4 regions of the Rhodovulum sp. ES.010 genome follow, and region 4 is predicted to be linked to each of the others. Evidence: riboswitches for the same ligand, from Rfam matches in the RefSeq annotation. Region 4 holds a riboswitch; each other region holds the start of a gene.
The links. Region 4 has a riboswitch for cobalamin ahead of bluB (5,6-dimethylbenzimidazole synthase). Riboswitches for the same ligand answer to the same signal wherever they lie in the genome.
Positions count from the first base shown of each region.

Region 1: another riboswitch for cobalamin. It lies ahead of BUR28_RS10055 (cysteine-rich small domain-containing protein); the one in region 4 lies ahead of bluB (5,6-dimethylbenzimidazole synthase).
Region 2: another riboswitch for cobalamin. It lies ahead of BUR28_RS05150 (FecCD family ABC transporter permease); the one in region 4 lies ahead of bluB (5,6-dimethylbenzimidazole synthase).
Region 3: another riboswitch for cobalamin. It lies ahead of BUR28_RS09530 (TonB-dependent receptor plug domain-containing protein); the one in region 4 lies ahead of bluB (5,6-dimethylbenzimidazole synthase).

Region 1 covers NZ_FSRS01000001.1:2,064,168-2,069,167, forward strand. Annotated here, with positions in the region: gene BUR28_RS10035 (dihydrolipoyl dehydrogenase family protein) at 1-83, shown strand, start outside; gene BUR28_RS10040 (sensor histidine kinase) at 108-1,523, shown strand; tRNA gene BUR28_RS10045 (tRNA-Arg) at 1,596-1,672, shown strand; gene cobU (bifunctional adenosylcobinamide kinase/adenosylcobinamide-phosphate guanylyltransferase) at 2,093-2,614, shown strand; cobalamin riboswitch at 2,634-2,820, shown strand; gene BUR28_RS10055 (cysteine-rich small domain-containing protein) at 3,007-3,357, shown strand; partial or broken gene BUR28_RS10060 (MFS transporter) at 3,354-3,536, shown strand; gene BUR28_RS20065 (hypothetical protein) at 3,698-3,865, shown strand; partial or broken gene BUR28_RS20790 (ATP-binding cassette domain-containing protein) at 3,970-4,335, shown strand; partial or broken gene BUR28_RS20795 (hypothetical protein) at 4,478-4,795, shown strand; gene BUR28_RS10070 (EAL domain-containing protein) at 4,895-5,000, opposite strand, start outside.
Region 2 covers NZ_FSRS01000001.1:1,027,006-1,032,005, forward strand. Annotated here, with positions in the region: gene BUR28_RS05135 (MotA/TolQ/ExbB proton channel family protein) at 1-437, opposite strand, end outside; gene BUR28_RS05140 (cobalamin-binding protein) at 437-1,225, opposite strand; gene BUR28_RS05145 (ABC transporter ATP-binding protein) at 1,222-1,980, opposite strand; gene BUR28_RS05150 (FecCD family ABC transporter permease) at 1,977-2,969, opposite strand; cobalamin riboswitch at 3,138-3,345, opposite strand; gene ggt (gamma-glutamyltransferase) at 3,564-5,000, shown strand, end outside.
Region 3 covers NZ_FSRS01000001.1:1,952,335-1,957,334, reverse strand. Annotated here, with positions in the region: gene BUR28_RS09535 (ABC transporter substrate-binding protein) at 1-540, opposite strand, end outside; gene BUR28_RS09530 (TonB-dependent receptor plug domain-containing protein) at 527-2,323, opposite strand; cobalamin riboswitch at 2,460-2,669, opposite strand; gene BUR28_RS20040 (hypothetical protein) at 2,720-3,460, opposite strand; gene BUR28_RS09520 (hypothetical protein) at 3,457-3,849, opposite strand; gene BUR28_RS09515 (dynamin family protein) at 3,948-4,883, opposite strand; gene BUR28_RS09510 (dynamin family protein) at 4,910-5,000, opposite strand, start outside.
Region 4 covers NZ_FSRS01000001.1:1,420,850-1,425,849, forward strand. Annotated here, with positions in the region: partial or broken gene BUR28_RS19960 (efflux RND transporter permease subunit) at 1-218, opposite strand, end outside; gene BUR28_RS07080 (efflux RND transporter periplasmic adaptor subunit) at 206-1,015, opposite strand; gene BUR28_RS07085 (GNAT family N-acetyltransferase) at 1,701-2,312, shown strand; gene bluB (5,6-dimethylbenzimidazole synthase) at 2,483-3,169, opposite strand; cobalamin riboswitch at 3,211-3,391, opposite strand; cobalamin riboswitch at 3,466-3,677, shown strand; gene tcuA (FAD-dependent tricarballylate dehydrogenase TcuA) at 4,019-5,000, shown strand, end outside.

The DNA.
Region 1 (5,000 bases), 640 kb from region 4:
CGGGTGCCTATTTCTCGCCCAAACTGTTCGATAATCCCTGGGTGAAGGGGGGCGTACGCGTGATCCAGCGCCTCGTGCCCTGAACCCGCGGGCCACAGGCGAGGGTCATGGTCCTGAATTCGCTCTCCGGCCGTTTCCTCCTGCTGACGATCCTCTTCGTCATGCTGGCCGAGGTGCTGATATTCGTCCCTTCCGTCGCCCGGTTCCGCGAGGACTACCTGCTGTCGCGGCTGGAGCGCGCGCAGATCGCCTCGCTCGCGCTTCTGACCACCGACGGCATGATCGAGGCCAAACTCGAGGCGGAACTGCTTGAGAACGCCGGGGTCTACAACGTCGTGCTGCGGCGCGACGAGGCGCGGGAACTGGTGCTGTCCTCGCCGATACCCGAGCCGGTGCATGCCAGCTTCGACCTGCGCGAGTCGGGGGCGATGGCGCTGATCCCCGATGCGCTGCGGCGCCTGGCCGACCCTGAGCCGCGGGTGATCCGGGTAATCGGCGAACCCGTGCGCGAGGCGGGCCAACTGATCGAAGTCACCATGGACACCGCCTCGCTGCGGGCGGCGATGATCGATTACGGGTTGCGCATCCTGTTGCTGTCGGCGGTGATCTCGGTGCTGACCGCGCTCTTGCTGTTCCTCGCCGTCCGCCGACTGCTCGTGGTGCCGATCAAACGCGTCGTCGGCGCGATGCAGCTTTATGCCGCCGCCCCCGAGGACAGCCGCCGTATCATCACCCCCAATGCGCGGGTGCGCGAACTCAACGAGGCGGAAACCGCCCTGCAAACGCTGCAGAACGAGTTGACCGGCGCGCTGAGGCAGAAGGAACGGCTGGCCCAACTCGGCGCCGCAGTCGCCAAGATCAGCCACGACCTGCGCAACATCCTGACCACCGCCCAGCTCTTCGCCGACCGGATGGAACGCAGCGAGGACCCCGCCGTGAAGCGGGCGGCCCCCAAGCTGGTGAACTCGATCAGTCGCGCAGTCAGCCTGTGCGAGACGACGCTCGCGTTCGGTCGGGCCCAAGAGCCGCCGCCGCGCCTGGAGCGGGTGAACCTCGCCGCCATCCTCAACGACGTTGTCGATGCAGAACGGCTGGCCGCGGGCGAGGAAGAGATTAGCTTTTCCGAGGATGTGCCCGCGGGCCTGACGCTCCGCGCCGACCCGGAACAACTCTACCGCGTGCTCACCAACCTCATCCGCAACGCCCGCCAGGCGATCGCGGCCACCGGGCGCCCCGGCGAGATCGGTATCCGGGCGGGGGAGGACGAGGACGCATGGACGATCCACGTCACCGATACCGGCCCCGGCTTGCCGCCGAAGGCACGCGAACACCTGTTTCAACCCTTCCAGGGCGGCACGCGCAAGGAAGGCACAGGGCTGGGCCTGGCCATCTCGGTGGAACTGGTGCGCGGCCATGGCGGCACGCTGGACCTCAAGCGGAGCGACGAGAGCGGAACGGAGTTCGAGATCCGCCTGCCGAAATCCGAGGCCGTTCTGTTTTCGGTCGAGCGCCCGGCCTCGTGACACGCCGCCCGAAACACAGCGCACGTTTGCCTCTTGCATTGCCGGTTCAGCGGCGTTACACCCCGCTCCCACGCGCTGGTAGCTCAGTTGGATAGAGTACTTGACTACGAATCAAGGGGTCGGGGGTTCGAATCCTCCCCAGCGCGCCACTCCTCCCTTTTCCAATTTAATCACTCTAAGGCATTGAACGTTGAGCCTGTTTGGGGGCTCGAAGTCCATTGTCGCGGTCGCCCCGTCCGCTGGGAGAGGCCGATCCGATGGCGCCTAACGGCGCTCGCACCACGTCGCGAGAGAGCACCAGCCGGGTGCCTTGCCATGGAGCCAAAGCGGCCCCCGAAGTCCAGGTCGCATGCCCTGCCCGCACGGCAGGGCGGAGAAATCCGCTCGTCCGGTCGCTGACGCCCCGTGCAGCAGGTCGCCGAAACGGTCGACAACACGGCCTTCGCACGCGGCGCTGGGCGACGGCACAGAAGCCGCCGCACAGGAGTTCCGGATCGGCGAAGGGCCGATTGAATGGCATCCGCGAGGGGGCTATGCAACGGGCCTCGCATCAGCAGGGAGGGATAGCCTTGGCTCGTATCATCTTTGTCACCGGCGGCGCTCGGTCTGGCAAGAGCCGCCATGCCGAGGCCCGCGTGCGGGCCTTTCCGGGCGAGCGCCTCTACATCGCCACCGCCCGCGCCGAGGACGACGAGATGCGGGCGCGGGTCGCCAAGCATATCGCCGACCGCGGGGAGGACTGGGCCACGGTCGAAGCCCCGGTGGACCTTGCGGCTGCGCTGGACCGGACCGATGGGCGCGGGCCGCGGCTGGTCGATTGTCTGACGCTTTGGCTGTCGAACCTGATGCTGGAGGGACGGGACTGGGAACCGGAGGCGGAGACGCTGCTCGCGGTGCTTGCCCGTCAGCAAAGCCCTGTGATCCTCGTCAGCAACGAGGTCGGAATGGGCATCGTGCCCGAGAACGCTTTGGCGCGCGCCTTCCGCGATGCGCAGGGGTGGCTGAACCAGCGTGTCGCCGCGATGGCGGATGAGGTGGAGTTCGTAGTCTCGGGGTTGCCACTGCGGGTCAAGGGCACGCCACCCGCTTGACGGCGCCCTTGCTTACGGCCAGTGTCGGACGCGTTCTGGTGCTCCCCTAGGGGAGTGAAAAGGGAAGCCGGTGCAAACCCGGCGCTGCCCCCGCAACTGTGAGCGGCGAGTCCCTGCCCGACAGCCACCGGCCGCAAGGCCGGGAAGGCGGGCGGATGGGCCGAGACCCGCAAGCCAGGAGACCTGCCAGAGCGTCGAACCGACCCCGGGCGGCGGGCCCGGAGGCAGGATGCGGATCCGGCCCTTCGCCGCGCCCGCACACCGGCGCCTCCTGTCCCCAACCCTGGTCAATGGCTTTCCCGAACCCTTTGGGTCGCGGAGGCCACCCACGACTCCTGTCGGCCGTGCGGGGTATGCGCGGACCGTCGGATCACCGAAAGGAGTTGCGTTCCATGCAGCCCAAGGACACGACCACGAACGAAGGCTTCAAGGGCTTCACCAACACGTCCTGCCCCTTCCTGCCCTGCCACCAGGGCGTGCAGCGCGAGTTCAACTGCCTGTTCTGCTACTGCCCGCTGATCGCCTATGAATGCCCCGGTCCCTACGAGGTCTTCACCGATGCCAACGGACTGACGCGCAAGGACTGCTCGGCCTGCACGCTGCCCCATGATGGCTATCATCAATCGTGGAACTTCATCCAGCGCTGGCTGGAATACCCCGTGGTCTGGTCCGGGAAGCCGCGGACAGATCCGCCCGTGCGTCGGCCAAGACCGCCGGGACAGGAGGGCGGCTCGGAGGATTAGAGCGGGCCGGCGTGGCGGTGGCGCTGCCCTTCGTGACCGAGGTCTGGCAGGTCTATCTGCTGATCTTCCTGCTGCAATGGGCCTCGGCCGCCTTCACCCCGACCTTCCAAGCGACCGTTCCCGACGTGCTGCCCGACGAGTCGCGCTATACTCGCGCGCTGTCGCTGTCGCGGCTAGCCGGGAGGCTGATGACCTTTTGGGGCGCTTGGATGATGGCCCACATTCTTCTGGCCGGGCTAGCGCCAGCCGGTTTGGCGCTAGCCCGGCGGGTCTGGCCCGAGCCCCAAAAGCTGAGGCGCGCGGCGTTCATCGGGCCACCCCGTTTGCGATGCTGCCCGCAATGCTGGCCGAATACCGTTCCGCCATCGTCGCGCCCTCTGCCATCGCCGCCGATGACACCGTCACCGCGCTAACCGTAACCGGCGCCTATCGGGTGGCGCAGCTTGCTGTTCGATCCATAGCTGCGACAGATTATCCGACAAAAACGCCAGGATATGTGCTGGCCTGAATTCCAGCGGCCCCAGCCACCCGAATGCGAGCCAGGTCGATCCGCGGCAATCACGTGGAGACACCATGCTCGAAATCGACGACCTTCATGTTGACGTGGCCGGCATGACCGTTCTTTCTGGCATAGATCTGACGCTGAAACCCGGCGAGTTGCATGTTCTGCTCGGCCCCAACGGCTCGGGCAAGTCGAGCCTGCTGGCGACCATCCTCGGGCTGCCGCCCTACCGGGTGACGCGGGGCACGATCCGGCTGGACGGCAAGCCGCTTGCCGACTTGCCGCAGCAGGAGCGGGCCCGGCTTGGTATCGGGATGGCGTTCCAGCGCCCGCCGAGCCTCGACGGCGTGTCGGTGAGGGCCTTCGCCGCGGCGCTTGGGGCCGAGGAGACGCTTGCCCGCGAGGCTGCGGCACTCGATCTTGTCGACTTTCTGCGGCGCGACATGAATGTCGGTTTCTCGCGCGGCGAGATAAAGCGCTGGGAAATCCTCAAGCTGCTCCTGCAGAACCCCCGGCTGATGCTTTTCGACGAACCCGAAAGCGGGGTCGACCTGGAACATGTCATGGCGATCGGTCACCCACGACATCACGATGATCGACGAGGGCGCCGAGGTCGAGATGATTTCGGGCTCGGCGGTGCCGCGCGAGGTTCGCAAGGGCCCGCGCGTCTCGATCGGCGAGACCTACATGCGGGCCAACGCAAAATGCAGGTCGGTCACGATCGAGCATTGGGGCGCCGAGATGGAAGTCTGTTCCTACGGCTATTCCCGGATGGAGGCGGGGGCATCGTCGGCATCCACCGCGATCATGATGTCGCCGATCCGGCACCACAGCAGCCAGTCGGTCTCGGCGCTCGGGGCCGGGGCGAGCGTGGTGTCGCAGTCGATCGTCTTCGCCCCCCAAGGCACCAATCGGATACTGGAGAGCGAAACCCGGCTGACGGCGGCGGGTGCCCGGTCGAAGGACGTGACGCGCGGCCACCATGATCACCGAGGCGAAATCCGGGGGCATGTAGGCCTGCCCCGTGTCCGGCGATCAGGAAGCGTCGCGAGTCACGTCGGTGGCGAAGAGCGCAACGAAGTCGTCCTGCGGCATCGGCTTGCCGAACAGGTAGCCCTGGCCCTGATCCACCCCGATGGCG
Region 2 (5,000 bases), 390 kb from region 4:
GCCCCCGACGCCTCGAGCGCCTGGAACGCGTCGATCATGCCCAGCACGGTGCCGAGCAGCCCCAACAGCGGCGCGATCACCGCGATCAGTTCCAGCGCGCGCAGCCCCTCGCGCGCCTCGGACAGCAGGCGCCGGGCGATACGGGTGGTCTCCTCGCGCGCCATGGCCTCGGGCCAGCCGGCGCCCAACGCCTCGATCGCCGCGCGCACCAGGCGCGCGCGCAAACCAACCCGGCCCGCGACGGCCGCCGCGGCCTCGTCGCGTGCACCGCCCTGCCAGAGCGTGACCGCGCGCTCGGCGCGGCGCCCCGCGAAGGCGCCGAGCGCGACCAGCCGCCAGAGCTTCCACAGGATCAGCGCGAGCGTCGCCACAGACAGCGCCGCGATTGCCCAGATCGCCGGGCCGCCCCGCAACAGGAATACCGTCAACGCCTCCATCACGCCCCCCCGTTCCACAGCGCCGCCGCGATCGCGTCCAGCCCCTCGGTCAGCGCGGCGGGGCCCGGCGACAGGATCAGCGGCGACTTGATCTCGTGTATCCGGCCCGCGGCGACCGCCGGCACCGCGTCCCAGCCGGGCCGGGCCGCGATCCGCTCGGGCCGCACCTTCTTGCCGCACCAGGACGCGAGGATCACCTCGGGCGCGGCGGCGATCACGTCGGCATCGGCCACCACGCGGTCCTCCGCGGCCTGCCGGGCGGCCAGGTGGCGGAACACGTCGCGCCCGCCCGCCGCCTCGATGAGGTCCGACACCCAGCCGATGCTCGACAGGCGCGGCTCGTCCCATTCCTCGAAATAGACGGCCGGGCGGTATGCGCGGGGGGTGGCGCGCAATGCCGACAGCCGCGCCTCGTAGCCAGCCGCCAGCGCCTCGGCCAGCTCCGGCACGCCGGTCAGCACGCCGAGGAAGCGGATCATCGCGAGGATTCCGCCGACATCGCGCTGATTGAAGGCATGGACAGCCACGCCCGCGCGGATCAGTTCGGCCGCAATCTGATGCTGGATGTCGGAGAACGTCAGAACCAGATCCGGGTCGAGGGCGAGGATTTTCGGCACATCCGCGGAACTGAAAGCCCCCACCCGCGGCTTTTCGCGCCGTACGCGGGCGGGCCGCACCGCATAGCCGGTGACGCCGACGATCCGGTGCTCCTGGCCAAGGAGGTAGAGCGTCTCGACCGCCTCTTCGGTCAGGCAGACGATGCGGTCGGGCGGGAAACGTCGAGTCATGCCACGACCTCCACCGGCTGAACGACCGGCCCGTCCGCCGTATCGGAGATATAGGCGCGCAGGCCGAAGACACGGGCCAACAAGTCTTCGGTCAGCACCTCCCGCGGCGGGCCATCGGCCTCCAGCCGGCCACGGTGCAGCACCAGAAGGCGTGTGCAGTAGCGCGCCGCAAGGCCGAGATCGTGGAGCGCGGCGAGCACCAGCCGTCCCTCGGCCGCGAGCCGGGCGAAAAGCCGCATCGTGGTGATCTGGTGGGCGGGGTCGAGCCCGGCGATGGGTTCGTCGGCCATCAGGATCGGCGCCTCCTGCGCCAGTGCGCGAGCGATGAGAACCCGCGCTTGCTCGCCGCCCGACAGCGCGGTGGCACGGCGGTCGGCGAAGGCCGCGAGGTCCATCCGCGCGAGCGCCGCGGCGATGGCGCGGCGGTCGGCGTGGCCGACCCGACCGCCGCGGCCCAAATGCGGCGTTCGGCCAAGACCCACAAGCGTTTGAACGCTGACCGGCCATGCGATCTCGCGCATCTGCGGCAGCCAGGCCGCGGTACGGGCGCGTTCACCGGCCGAAAGCCGCGCCAGGCTTGATTGCCCCGCATGCGCCGACAGGCCGAGCGCCGCGCGCATCAGCGTTGTCTTGCCCGCGCCGTTCGGTCCCAGCAGCCCGACGAACGCGCCCGAACGCAACTCGGCGCTGACATCGTCCACCACCGGGCAGGGACCGCGCCGGACGGTCAGGTGCGACAGCGTCAGGCCGGTCATGCGCCCACCTCCCGCCGGGTCTTGTAGATCAGGTGGAAGAAGAGCGGCGCCCCCACGATGGCTGTCAGCACCCCGAGCTTGAGATCACGCTCGGGCACCAGCAGCCGCACGGCCAGGTCCGAGGCCAGTAGCAACGCCGCGCCCCCCAGCGCCGAGGCGAAGAGCAGACGGCCGGGCCGCGCCCCGACCAGCGGGCGCAACAGGTGCGGCACCACCAGGCCGACGAAGCCAATGGCACCCGCCACCGCCACGCCCGCCCCCACGCAGGCCGCCACTCCAAGCACCAGCGCGAGGCGCAACCGCGCCAGCCGCACGCCAAGCGCCTCGGCCGCGTCCTCGCCCAGCGTCAGCGCGTCGAGCCCGCGCCCCAGCCCCGCCAGCAGCGCCCACCCGGCGAGCGTCAGCGGCAGTGCGAGCCAGACATGCGTGAAAGACCGGTCGGCGAGCGAGCCCATCATCCAGAACACGATATCGGCAGCGGCATACGGGTTGGGCGACAGGTTCAGCACCAGCGACGTGAGCGCCGCGGCCAGCGCCGACAGGGCGATCCCCGCCAGGATCAGGGTGAACGCGCCGCCGCGCGGCCCCGCGAGCAGCAGCAAGAGCCCCACCGCGATCAGCGCGCCCAGCAGCGCCGCGCCCGGCAGCGCCAGTGCATGGGCCGCCGCAAGCCCGGTCTGCAAGGCGAGCACCGCGCCTAGCGCTGCACTCGAAGACACGCCGATAAGTCCCGGCTCTGCCAAGGGGTTTCGAAGATACCCCTGGAGCGCGGCACCCGACAGACCGAGGCTTGCCCCGACCAGCACCGCGAGGATCGCCCGCGGCAGCCGGATCTCGCGCATCACCAAGGCGGCCGCGTCACCCCGGCCGGTGACGAGCGCGGCAAGACTTTCACCTGGCGCAAGTCCTGCAGGGCCAACCAGAAGAGAGCCGACGAACAGCGCCGCAACCAGTGCTGCAAGCGCGCCTATCAGCAGCCGATACCTCACCGGCCGCCTCCGGGGGCTGGCACGATCGCGCAGGGCTGGCGCAGTGGTGTCATCGGTTCGGTCCCCTCGCCCATCCTGTCCCAGTCCGGGCGGGCGCTGGGGCCTGCCGCAGACGGTGCCTCGTCACCTCTGCGGTCTGGCCGCCTCCGGTTCGCGCCCCGCGCCCGGAAAGGGTGATCTCGCCTCGGCAGGTCTCCTGGCTTGCGGGTCGTCGCTTGGCTGGCCTTCCCGGGGCATTGCGCCCAGTGGCACCTCTCAGCCGCGCTCTCCGCCTACAGTTGCGGGGGCAGCCGCGGACTTGCCCCGTTGCCGGGGCGCACCGCGTTCCCTTTTCATCCGTCCCTTTCGGAGCGGAACCGAAGTGGCCTTTTGCCTAGCGTATCGGGCGCGCATGTCAAATCCGAATCGATCTGTCCGCAGGCAATCGCGCATACCGCTGGGCGCGGTTGAAACAGCGGCGTGCCTGACACCTTCCTGCATGGCGCCCTGGCCCGCCCCCTGGTCCCGCGGCCGTGATCTGCGCCCGCTCGCGACCGCCTTCGCAAGGTCCGCCGCATGGCGTAGGCTTGCGTTGGCCAAGCACAGGAGGTTGCCATGCACAAATGCGTTCTCGCGCTGCTCGTCGCCCTGATGCTGGGCTTGCCCGCCGTGGCCCAGCAGGCGGCCGACACCGTCGCGCCGGAGGCCGCCGCCGAGACGCCGGCGGCATTCGCCGGTCTGTCGCCCGACGCCGCGTCGGCATGGGAGGCGAAGCAGTCAGGCCGCCCCACGCAGGCACGGGACTGGATGGTCGCGGCGGCCAACCCCCTTGCCGTCGAGGCCGGGGCACGCGTCCTGCGCGCCGGCGGCAGCGCGGCCGATGCCATGGTGGCGGTGCAGGCCGTCCTGGGGCTTGTGGAGCCGCAATCCTCGGGTCTGGGCGGCGGGGCATTTCTCGTCTGGTACGACGCCCAAACCGGCACCGTCACCACGCTGGACGGCCGCGAAACCGCCCCGCTCGCGGCGACCCCGCGCCTGTTCCAGACCGCGGACGGGGAGCCGCTGGCCTTCTTCGACGCCGTGGTAGGCGGGCGCTCGGTCGGCACCCCGGGCACGCCGATGCTGCTGGAGGAGGCGCATCGCCGCTGGGGGCGGGCCAACTGGGCGGGGCTTTTCGACGACGCCATCCGACTGGCCGAGGCCGGGTTCAAGGTCTCGCCCAGGCTGGCCGATCTCGTCGCCGCCGACGCCGACCGGCTGCGCCTGTTCCCGGCGACCGAGTCATATTTCTTTCCAGACGGCGGGCCCCCCACCGCGGGCGAAACACTGACCAACCCCGCCTATGCAGACACCCTGCGCCGCCTCGCTCAAGATGGCAGCCGGGCCGTCTATACCGGTGCCGTGGCCGAAGACATCGTCGCCGCCGTGCGCGGGGCAGAGGGCAATCCCGGCGTGCTGTCGACCATCGACCTCGCACTCTATCGGGTGAAGGAGCGCCCCGCGGTCTGCGTGGAATATCGCGCCCATGACGTCTGCGGAATGGGCCCGCCCTCCTCCGGCGGGCTGACGGTCGGTCAGATCCTAGGCTTGCTGGAACAATACGACCTTTCCGCGCTGGGGCCGGATAACCCTGAAAGCTGGCGTCTGGTCGGCGATGCGGCGCGGCTCGCCTTCGCAGACCGGGGTCGCTACATGGCCGACAGCGATTTCGTGCCGGTCCCGGTCGAGGGACTCGTGGACCCGGCCTACCTTGCCTCGCGCGCCCGGCTTCTGGCCGGCGACGACGCCCTGCCCGAGGTCGCGCCGGGCACACCGGAGTGGGACCATGCGCGGGCTTGGGCCGACGACGCCTCGATCGAGTTTCCGTCCACCTCGCATATCTCGATCGTCGATGCGGACGGCAACGCGCTTTCGATGACCACGACCATCGAGAACGGTTTCGGGTCGCGACTGTTCGTACGAGGCTTCCTGCTGAACAACGAACTGACGGATTTCTCCTTCCGGTCCCATGCCGACGGCCTGCCCATCGCCAACCGGGTCGCGCCAGGCAAG
Region 3 (5,000 bases), 530 kb from region 4:
GTCATCGGACAGCGTGCCGGCCCCTTGCGTATAGCCGTTGGGATGGAAGATGGCGGCCAGCGGCCGCGGGCCGTCGCCGCGGGACAGCGCGGCAAGGCCCGCCTTGAATGCCGTCGCCAGCGCCTCGGCCCGCGCCGTGCGGCCAAGCAACTCGCCGACCCGGCGCAGCTGCGCCGGAATCTCGGCCACCGATCTGGTGATCTCGATTTGCGCGACCGGGATGCCCAGCCGGCGCAGCATGCCCAGCGTGGCCGGGTCGGAATAGACGCCCGCCAGCACGAGGTCGGGCCGCATCAGCGCGATCTCCTCGGCGCCGCCGCCATTCGCGGGATAGGCGCCGGCCTCCTGCGCCATCGGGGAACTGCGCGGGTCCGCTGCCAGGTCGCTGACCGAGACAAGCTGGCCCTCGCCCGCGATCAGCATGGCAAGCTGATCGGTGCAGAGATTCATCGAGACCACCCGTTCGGGCGGCTTGGCCAGCGCCGCCGCCCCGGCGCAGGCGAGGGCGGCGGCCAGCGCTATCAGCCTAGAAGGACGCACGCAGCCCCACGTAGAGCGAGCGGCCCGCACCGTTGTAGCCGCGCACCGGCTCGTAGTCCTCGTCGAACAGGTTCTCGACGCGGAGATAGGCCTCGGCGGTTTCCGTCAGGGCGTAGCTCAGGCCGGCATTGACGACCGTATAGTCCGCGATGTCCGACGGCGGTGCCGGGAACGGGTTCGTGTCGAACCGATCGGCCACCGTCTGCAGCGAGAGCCGTCCGTCGAGCCGGTCGGTCAGCCCCGCTTCGAGCCCGAGGCTGAAATCGTGGCGCGGCACCCGCACCAGCCGGTCGCCGCTGTTCTCGGCATCGGTGTAGGTATAGGCGCCGGTGAGCGCGACGGTATCGTTCAGAGCGTAGCGGCCCGACAGCTCGATCCCCTTGCTGTTGGTCGTGCCGGGCACCTGGGCGTAGGCGGCGCCGCTGAAATCGATCAGGTCGTCGATCTCGGTATAGAACAGCGTCGCTTTGGCGAAGCTCTCGCTGCCGTAGCGTTTCTCGATCCCGAGTTCCGCGCTGCGGCTCGTCTCCGGTTCCAGGGCGGCGTTGCCGAAGGGGCCGAACCGTTCGTAGAGCGAGGGGGCGCGATATCCGGTGCCGAGGACGGCGCGGACGATCACGTCTTCGCGCGGCCGCCAGGCGAGCGCGACCCGCCCCGTGGCCTGATCGTCGAAATCGGAGTAGCTGTCGTAGCGCAGCGACAGCGCCAGGTCGAGGTTGGCCGTCGGGGCATACTGCACCTCGCCGAAGACTGCGCCGTTCTCCCCATCGTAGGACGCGCCGTCGAGCGTCGCCGTCTCCTCGGTCCAGTCCGCGCCAAAGGCGAGCGACAGGTCCGCGTCCAGGTCGACCGCGCCGAGATACTCGAGCTTGATGCGCTCGCCCACGAAGCGTTCGGTGAAGCCGCCCTCGTCGAAGCGTTCGGTCTCGACGGTCGAGACCGCGAATTCATGATCGACTGCGCCGGTGGTCAGTTCCGCGAAGGCGCGCAGGCCCTTTCGCGTTTCGTCGATCTCGCCACTCGGGTCCGCGGCAGCGCGGTCGAACTCCACGGTGCCGTCCGACCAGAGCGCCGAGACACCGAGACGCAGGTTCTCGGTCGCGTCGAAGGCGGCGAAAAGCGTCATCAGCGACTGGTCGTAACCGTCATCCTCGCTATTCGTGTTACGTGCCGAGAAGCCGTCCGCGGTCACATGCGACAGCGTCAGCGCGATTTCGCCGCGCTCGCCGACCTGGCCGAGGTTCAGCGTCGTCGCGCCTGTGCCGTAGCTGCCGCCCTCGACGCGTGCCTGCCCGGAGAATCCTTCATCCACCGGCCGCCAGCTGGTGATGTCCACGACGCCCGCGATCGCGTTCGAGCCGTAAAGCGCCGATTGCGTGCCCTTGAGCACCTCGATCCGGCCCGGAAGCCCCGCGGTTAGCGTGCCGAAATTGAACGAGGTCTGGGTGCCGGATGGGTCGGTCACGTCGATCCCGTCGATCCGAACCCCGATATAGCTGCCGCCGAGGCCGCGCAGCCGAACCGTGGAACTGGCGCCGAGCCCGCCATTCGCGGTGACGGTGACGCCGGGCAGTTGCGACAGCGTCTGGCCCACGCTCTGGCCGCCCTCGACGATCTCGCCGAAGTCGAGCGTCTCGACCGTTGTGCCGGTGCGGTTGACCTCGATCGGTACCAGCGTCGCCGAAGCGACGAGTTCGTCGAGCAGGAAGCTGTCCTGCGCCTGTGCGGCGAGGGGAGAGAGGGCGGCGAGGCCCAGGCCGATGGCGGATGTCGTGCGAAGCATGTGCGTCCCGTTCCGTTGCAGGGCCTTTGGCGGGCCCGTTCTTCTTTTGCAAGTCATTGGAAAGGCGCACCTTTCCGCAGACGGTGAGGCATCACCACTGCGGAGTCGTCCGCCGCCCGGACCACGCCCCGCGGCCGGGCTGGGTGATCGTCCTGGCAGGTCTCCTGGCTTGCGGGTCGTCGCTTGGCTGGCCTTCCCGGACGCGTCGGTCCAGTGGCATGTAACAGCCGCGCTCTCCGCCTACAGTTGCGGGGGCAGCCACGGATTTGGCCTTCTGGCCGGACCGTGTTCCCTTTTCATAACCCGACCCCGGAGGCACGGGTTAACCAAGACGGTTCGGGGGTATGCCGGTGATGCCGCGCTGTCAAGCGGCATGGCTGCGGCAAGGCGCGGGGCTCAGGCGGGGACCGCGTTCCGGCAGATGGACAGAAGGTCGGCCTGCGCCTCTGCCGGCGCGAGGAACAGCGCCGCGCCGTCCCGGGCGGCGACATGGGCGAGGACGAGATCGTCTGCCCGCGCGGCACGCAGGATCGTCAGGCGCGGCATGGCCCGTGTGGCCGGCGGCGCGAGGGTCGGAAGGGCGGCTTCGGCAAAGTGCTGCAGGCGCATCACGAGATCGGGGTCGCCCACGGGCGTCTCGGCCCCGCCATCGGCGTCGAGGCGCAGGCCGGCCCGGCAGAGGGCGAGGCAGGCCGAGACCGGGTCCGCATCGGCCGCCGGTGTCGCGGGCGGCTGCGCGGCCGCCGCCACGAGCGCCTCGACCGAACAGCCGATCTCGGTCGGGTCGAGCCGGTCCCGCGGGCGGTCTGCGGCCACGCTGATCTCGCCCGCCTGGTCGAGAAAGCTGCGAAGCGGTCCGGCGAAGGCGGCCGCGACCGCGTCGGCAGGATCGTCCGAGTCCGGCGCCGCGGCGTTTCCGCCGTCCACGCGCAGCAGCCGCCGGCCGGCCACCAGAAGCCGGAACTCCGTGCCGTTCTCGTCGGTCAGGACCATTTCGCGGGGCAGGATCGTTTCCTCGATTTCCGACAGGAGAGCCGAGACGATTCCATCCGTGCCGCCGGCGACGGTCTGTTCGGGCGCATCGTCGCCCGTCTTGAACTTGGCGAGCTTTCTGTTGAGGCGCTCCAGGTCGGTCATCGCGGGGCACCGGGCTGGTCGGCGGGCACGATCCCGCCGATCCCCTCGCGCAGCGTGGCCATGGCGGGGTCGGGGTCGGCGGCGGCGTCGAGGATTGCACAGAGCGCCTCGTCGGGCGCGTCGGGCGCCCGCAGGTAGAGTTCGATCGCGCCCGCCCCCCAGGCAATTGCCTCGGTCGGGGGCGCGCCCAGAACTGCGTCCGCAGCGGCTGCGGCCGGTCCGACGAGGACGCGGGCGGCCCGCAGGCACAGCGCGTCGAGAACTTCCTGCGGGGCGGCCGGCGCAGCATCGGCGCGCAGGACCAGCCGGGCGGACAGGTCCACATAGGCCAGGGTCCGGCATCCCGGAATCGATTTGCGCAAGGTCTGGAGTCGCTGGGTGGCCGCCATCGCGCGCAGTCTAGTTGATTTTGCCGGACCTTCCACCGGCAAAACGCGTCATGTGCGTGCGGACGGGCAGGCACCGTACGGCGGGGAGGTCGCGGCCGTCAGAAAGGTCTGGACGCCTTGGCCTCTTCGGCGGTGGGGCGGCGGCCGCGGCTGCGGTCCCGGTCGACGGTCACCCGCCGGGGGCGCACGGCGCCGGGGTCGGCCGGGTCGGGCGGCAAGGCGTCCTCCAGCCGCAGCGGGGCCGTGTCGGCGTTGGGGGCAGGGGCCGCGTTCGTCGGCGCCGCCGGGGCGCGCGCGGGCAGATCGCCGCCGCCGGGCTGCAGTGCGTTCAGCAGGGTGATGAAGGCCTGGCTGAACGCTTCGGCTCCGCTCGCCGTCCAGCGGTCCCAATCGTTGCGGCCGGCGACCGCATCGGTCAGCGATATCGGCAGCACCTCCTTGAAAAGTCCCTCGGTCTCGCGCGAGACGCGCTTGATGACGCGGGCCTTGTCCTGGTCGGTCACCAGCTTGTCGCTGCGGGTGAGCAGCAGAAGGCTGGTGCATGCCAGCCGGTCCGCCAGCCCGTCCCATACCGCCGCCTCGCTCTGGCGCCAGGCCTGGGTGGCGTGGCTGCACCAGATCACGCCGTCGGCCAGGTCGATGACATCCTCCCAGACGCCCGAATCCATGTTCGGGTCGGATATGCCCGGCATGTCGATCAGGTCGCACAGGCGCAGCAGGTCGGCCTCGACGAAGAGCTGCACGAGCCGGGTTTCGGCGGGCGAGATATCGGCGAGATCCTCGAGATCGACCGGCCGGACTGTCCCGTCGCGATCTTCGCGCCAGCCGGGCCCGTTGCCATGGGAGATGCGGACGGGGGGCAGCTGCGTCGCGGTCACCTTCACCGGCAGCGGTGTCTGGCCGATCAGCAGGTTGGACAGCGTGCTCTTGCCGGCGCTGAACTCGCCCATCAGGGCGATGCAGGGTTTCTTCGCCGCGGGCGGATCGATGGCCGCGCCGGGGCGGAACTGGTCTTGGTCGGTCATCTCGGTCATTGCATCACGTCCTCGAAGGCGTCCCGTCAGGCGGCGGCCCGGCGCATGGTGGCCACCGCGCTTTCGATTTGTTGCAGGCGTTCGGCACGGGCCTGCAGCCCCAGCGCCCGGTTGAGA
Region 4 (5,000 bases):
CTGCTGCCGAGTTCGGCCTCGGACGAGATGCGCTCGATCCCCGGCACGGTGGCGATGGCGCCCTCCATCACGGTCGTGACCTCGGAATCCACGACCTCGGGACTCGCGCCGGTATAGGTCACGCTGACCGTCACTTGGACGGTGTCCACGTTCGGCAGTTCGCGCACCGGCATCCGCGTCAGCCCCGCGATCCCGAGGATCACGATCACGAGCGACATGACTGTCGCCAGCACCGGCCGGTGCAGGAAGAGACCGGACAGCGTGATTGCAGCGCCTCCGCGGGCGCGTCCCCGGCGCCCCGTCCGAGAGATTGTCCCAGCCTGCAACCACGATCTGCGCGTCGAGCGCGAGACCCTCGGTCACCTCGGTCCGGCCGCCGAGATCGGCGCCGAGGCCAATCTGCCGCCGCCGCGCGGTGCCGTCCTCGACGGTGAAGACATGGGTGCCGTCGCCGTCGCCGATTACCGCGTCGCCGGGGAGCGTCGGCGCCTCGTATCGGTCGAACAGGATCTCGGCCACGACGAACATGCCCCGCCAGCAGCCTGTCGGGATTGTCCAACGCCGCCCGCACCGTGAAGCTGCGCGAGGCGTCGTCGATCCTGGGCGCGCGCAGGCTCACCTCGGCCTCGAAGGCGCGATCGGGGTAGACGGCCGAGGTCACGCGCAACGTCTGGCCCGTCTCGACGCGCGCGAAATACCGCTCGGGGAGCGTGAAATCGACCTCGACCCGCGAGAGATCGTCGAGCGGGCCGATCACCGTGGTGCTGTCGACATATTCGCCCGGATCGGTGTCGATCAGCCTCAGGGTGCCGGCGAAGGGCGCTGTCAGGCGCCGGTCGTCCAGCCGCGAGCGGGCCGCCCGCAGGTTGGCCTCGGCGCGGGCCAGCGCCGCGCGCGCCTCCTCGACGCGCCCGGCAGATAGCGGGCGCAGCGCCATCGACCGCACCGGCTCCACGGCCACGACCGCGGCGTAGCCGACTTCGACGCGCCGGATCCCCGGTGCGGCCACGCTCACCGGGGTGGCCTGCGGCTCGTCCCTCGCGCGGCTTCAGCCTCGTCCTCGGCCAGCAGCCACCCTGTGCCCCAGACGCCTGCCACCGCGCAGAGCCCGACGAATGCGAGGCCGAACAGAAACCTGCCGTATGCCCACATGAACGCAGCCTCGTGAGTTACATATCTCTCACGCCGGAGCGGAAATGCGCCACGGCAAATCACGCTCGGATCAGACGACAGTCGGCACCGCCCTGCGAGACATGACACGACGTTCGAGCGCCGCGTCACGTGCCAAGGGCCCCAAGACGACCGCACCGGGTACCGGACCGACCGCCCGTCCCGTTCGAAAAGCGCCCGCGACCGCGCGGGCAGTCACGCCGCGGTCCGGCCGATGTCGGCGCGCTTGGCGATGACGGTCAACTGCCCAACCCGCGGCATGCAATTGCCGCCCTTGGGGGCGAAACGTCTTGAGGTCGACGTAACGCGCATCAACGAATGCCCGAAAGACATGGGGACTTGTGCGCGAATGCCTCCTTTCGCACGGTTGGCGTGCGCCCGGCGTGGCCGCGAGTGCCGCGCGCTTAGTTGACATCACATGGCCCGCCATTCGTCCGCGACGGCCCCCGCCAAGCCACACGCTCGGGCCCGGCAGGGTGGGAACGTGGCGGCGGGCGTGCCCCTCATGCGGCCCGCCAAAGGAGATAAGAATGGAGTTTTCGACCGGCTTTCAGGGGCGCGAACAGAAGGTCGTCGACCTTTTCCGCGCGACGTTCACCGCCTCCGAGGGCGCGGCGGAAGGCGCGTTGATCGGCGGCCTCGTCCGCCGTCAGATGTCGGATACGGCGCCCGAGGACATCCGGGTATTCACCGCATGGGAGAACGGCGCGCTCATTGGCGGGGCCGTGTTCACCCGGCTGACCTACGCGCACGACCCGCGCACGGTGTTTGTCCTGTCGCCGATGGCCGTGGCGACCGACAGGCAGGGTGAGGGCATCGGGCAGGCCCTTTTGCGCCACGCACTTGCGGACCTGCGGATGCAGGGCGTCGACGTGGCGATCACCTATGGCGCCCCTGCCTTCTATGGGCGGGTCGGATTCCTGCCGCCGTCCGATACCACGGCCCCCACCACAGACCACGGCCCCCGCCCCCTTGCCCCTCACCCACCCCGAGGGCTGGATCGGCCAATCGCTCACCGGCGCGGGCCTGGCGCCGCTGCACGGCCCGTGCACCTGCGTCGCGGCACTGAACAACCCGGCCTTCTGGTGATCGGTGCAAGCGTCCTGCAGAGCCGCGCGCGGCGGAGCCGGGCTCCGGACTGAAGGCCGGCGCGGCGACAGCCCCGGCCACGCCGCAATGCCATTGCGGCTCCCATTTATCGGAGGGCGCCAGCGCATGCGACCCGCAACGGGCAATGCCCCCCGCATGACGTCGCGAGGCGCCCCGCGGATGTCGACGGCGGGAGGAACTCCCCCGCCGCCGCTTGCAACCTTCAGGCGCCGTCTTGCCAGGTTTCGTGCATCACCAGAGTGTCCAGCGGCAGCCGCTGGCGCCAGCCCTTCAGGGCAAGCTCCGGCCCGGCGTAGAATTCGTCGACGAAGCCCACGCACAGATAGGCGACGATTGCCACGTGATCCGGCAGGCCGAGGATCGCGCGCAGGTCGGGCTCGTTGTAGATGCTGACCCAGCCGACGCCGACGCCCTCGGCCCGCGCGGCGAGCCACAGGTTCTGCACCGCGCAGACCGAGGAATAGAGGTCCATCTCGGGGTTGTGGGTGCGGCCCAGCACCACCGGCCCGCAGCGCGAACGGTCGCAGGTCACCGCGATGTTCAGGGGCGCCTTCAGGATGCCTTCCAGCTTGAGCGCGCGATAGGTGCTGCGGGTGTCCTCGGGGAACATCGCCTCGGCTTCTTCATTGGCGGCCTGAAAGGCGCGATGCACCGCGCCGCGGCGGTCGAGGTCGCGAACCAGGATGAAATTCCAGGGCTGCATGAAACCCACCGAAGGCGCGTGATGGGCGGCGTCGAGGATGCGCCAGAGCACGTCGTCGGGGATCGGGTCGGGGCGGAACTCGTCGCGCACGTCGCGCCGGCTGCGGATCAGCTCGTGGATCGTGTCGCGTTCGTCCGGGGTGAAGCGGCGCGCGGGTTGCGGTGCCGCCGGGGCGATGTCGGGCATGATGGCCCTCCTCTTGGACAGCGCCGCTCCGTTTTCCACGCGGGGCGGCCATCTTGCCGGGCCGGTCTTCTGGCTTCGGATCGTCTGCACGCAGGCGCCTTCCCGGATCGCTCCAGTGGCAATCGCCTGCGGCATCCCCGTCACAGCGGCGGGCCCGCGCCGGTTTGGCACCGGCTTCCCGATTCTCCCCGCAAGCGGGGTACCCGGCGGGCGCGGCTTATACCCCGCCGCAGGCGGCAGGCAAGCCCGGCGATGCAACCCGCGTGCCTTCAGGTTTGACCGCCGCCCGACGCTCGGGCTATCCCGTCCGCGATGGTGCCCGTGATCCGCATGTCACGGGTGAAAAGGGAACGCGGTGCGCCGAACTTCGGCAAACCCGCGACTGCCCCCGCAACTGTAAGCGGCGAGCGTGCTTCGACATGTCCACTGGGCCCCGTGTGGCCCGGGAATGATCGGAGGGCGCCGGGACCCGCGAGTCAGGAAACCTGCCATCGCCACGACCTGTTCGGCCCGGGCGGGGTGTCCCGGAAAGGAGAGCGCGATGACGGACGGACGGCCCCCCTTTATGCGTTTCCGAACGATCCCGCGCCCTGCCGAGGGGCGGCGCGACCGGCGCGCAGATGCTTGCGGAAGCCCCGGCGCCCCTGCACATTCCGCCGCGAACCCGTTCCAGTTGGGGGTTGCCATCACGAGCGCCGCCGCGGCGACCCAGGGTCGGGGCCGTGTCGCCGGGCGCGACGCCACGGATCGCCCCGCGACCCGGGCCTCGGACAGAGCGGCGCTGCCCGTCGCGGCGTGGCGCATGCCGCCGCGAATCCGTCGTGCGATCTCCGTGCGAAGGCGCGCGCAATGAGGCCGCCCCAAGGCCCGGCCGATCCGCGGCGCACGCCCTTGCGCACCGGCGTCCTCGTCGTGGGTGCCGGCTTTGCCGGGCTGTGCGCCGCGATCGAGGCCCGGCTGTCCGGGGCCTCGGTCACCCTGATCGACGCCGCGCCGGTCCACCTGCGCGGCGGCAACGCGCGCCATTCCCGGAACATCCGGCTGGCCCACGACAGCGAGTCGCCCTGGCAGCGCGAGCACTATCCGGTCGCGGACTTCCTTGACGACCTGGCACGGATCGGCGCCCCCGATCCGGCGCTTTCGGCCATGCTGGCGAAGAACTCGACCGACCTTGGGCGCTGGCTCGCCGCGCAGGGCGTGGTCTTCGAGCCCTGGGCGGATGGCAACCTGCCCTGGTCGCGACGCACCGCGTTCTTTCGCGGCGGCGGACAGGCGCTGGTCAACGCCCTTTACCGCCGTGCAGAGGGGCTGGGCGTCGATATCCGCTATGGCTGGCGCGTCGGGCCGCTCGACCCCGAGAGCCTCCTGCACGGGGACGGCGCGCCCGTGCGCATCGACGTGGAGATACCGGAGGGCGCCACGACGATCATGGCCGCGGCGGTTGTGCTGACCTGCGGAGGCTACGGGGCCGACCGCGACCGGCTGGCCGCGCATCTGGGGCGCGGCGCCCACGGCTTTGCAAATCGGGGAACGCCCTTTCAGCGGGGGGAGCCGCTGCTCTGGCTGCTGGACAATGGGGCCGCACGCGCGGGGCGGCCGGGCGACGGGCATCTCGTCGCGGTGGATGCCCGCACGCCCACGGACGATGCCGGGATCGTCAGCCGCGCGGACGGGATGCACCTCGGCATTGTCGTGGATGCCTCGGGGCGGCGCTTTCACGACGAGGGCGCGGTGACGGGCCCGGCACGCTATTCGCATTGGGGCCACGTCCTGGCCGGGCAGGACGACCCCCGCGCCTGGCTGGTGCTGGGGGCGGACGGAGTGGCCGCCC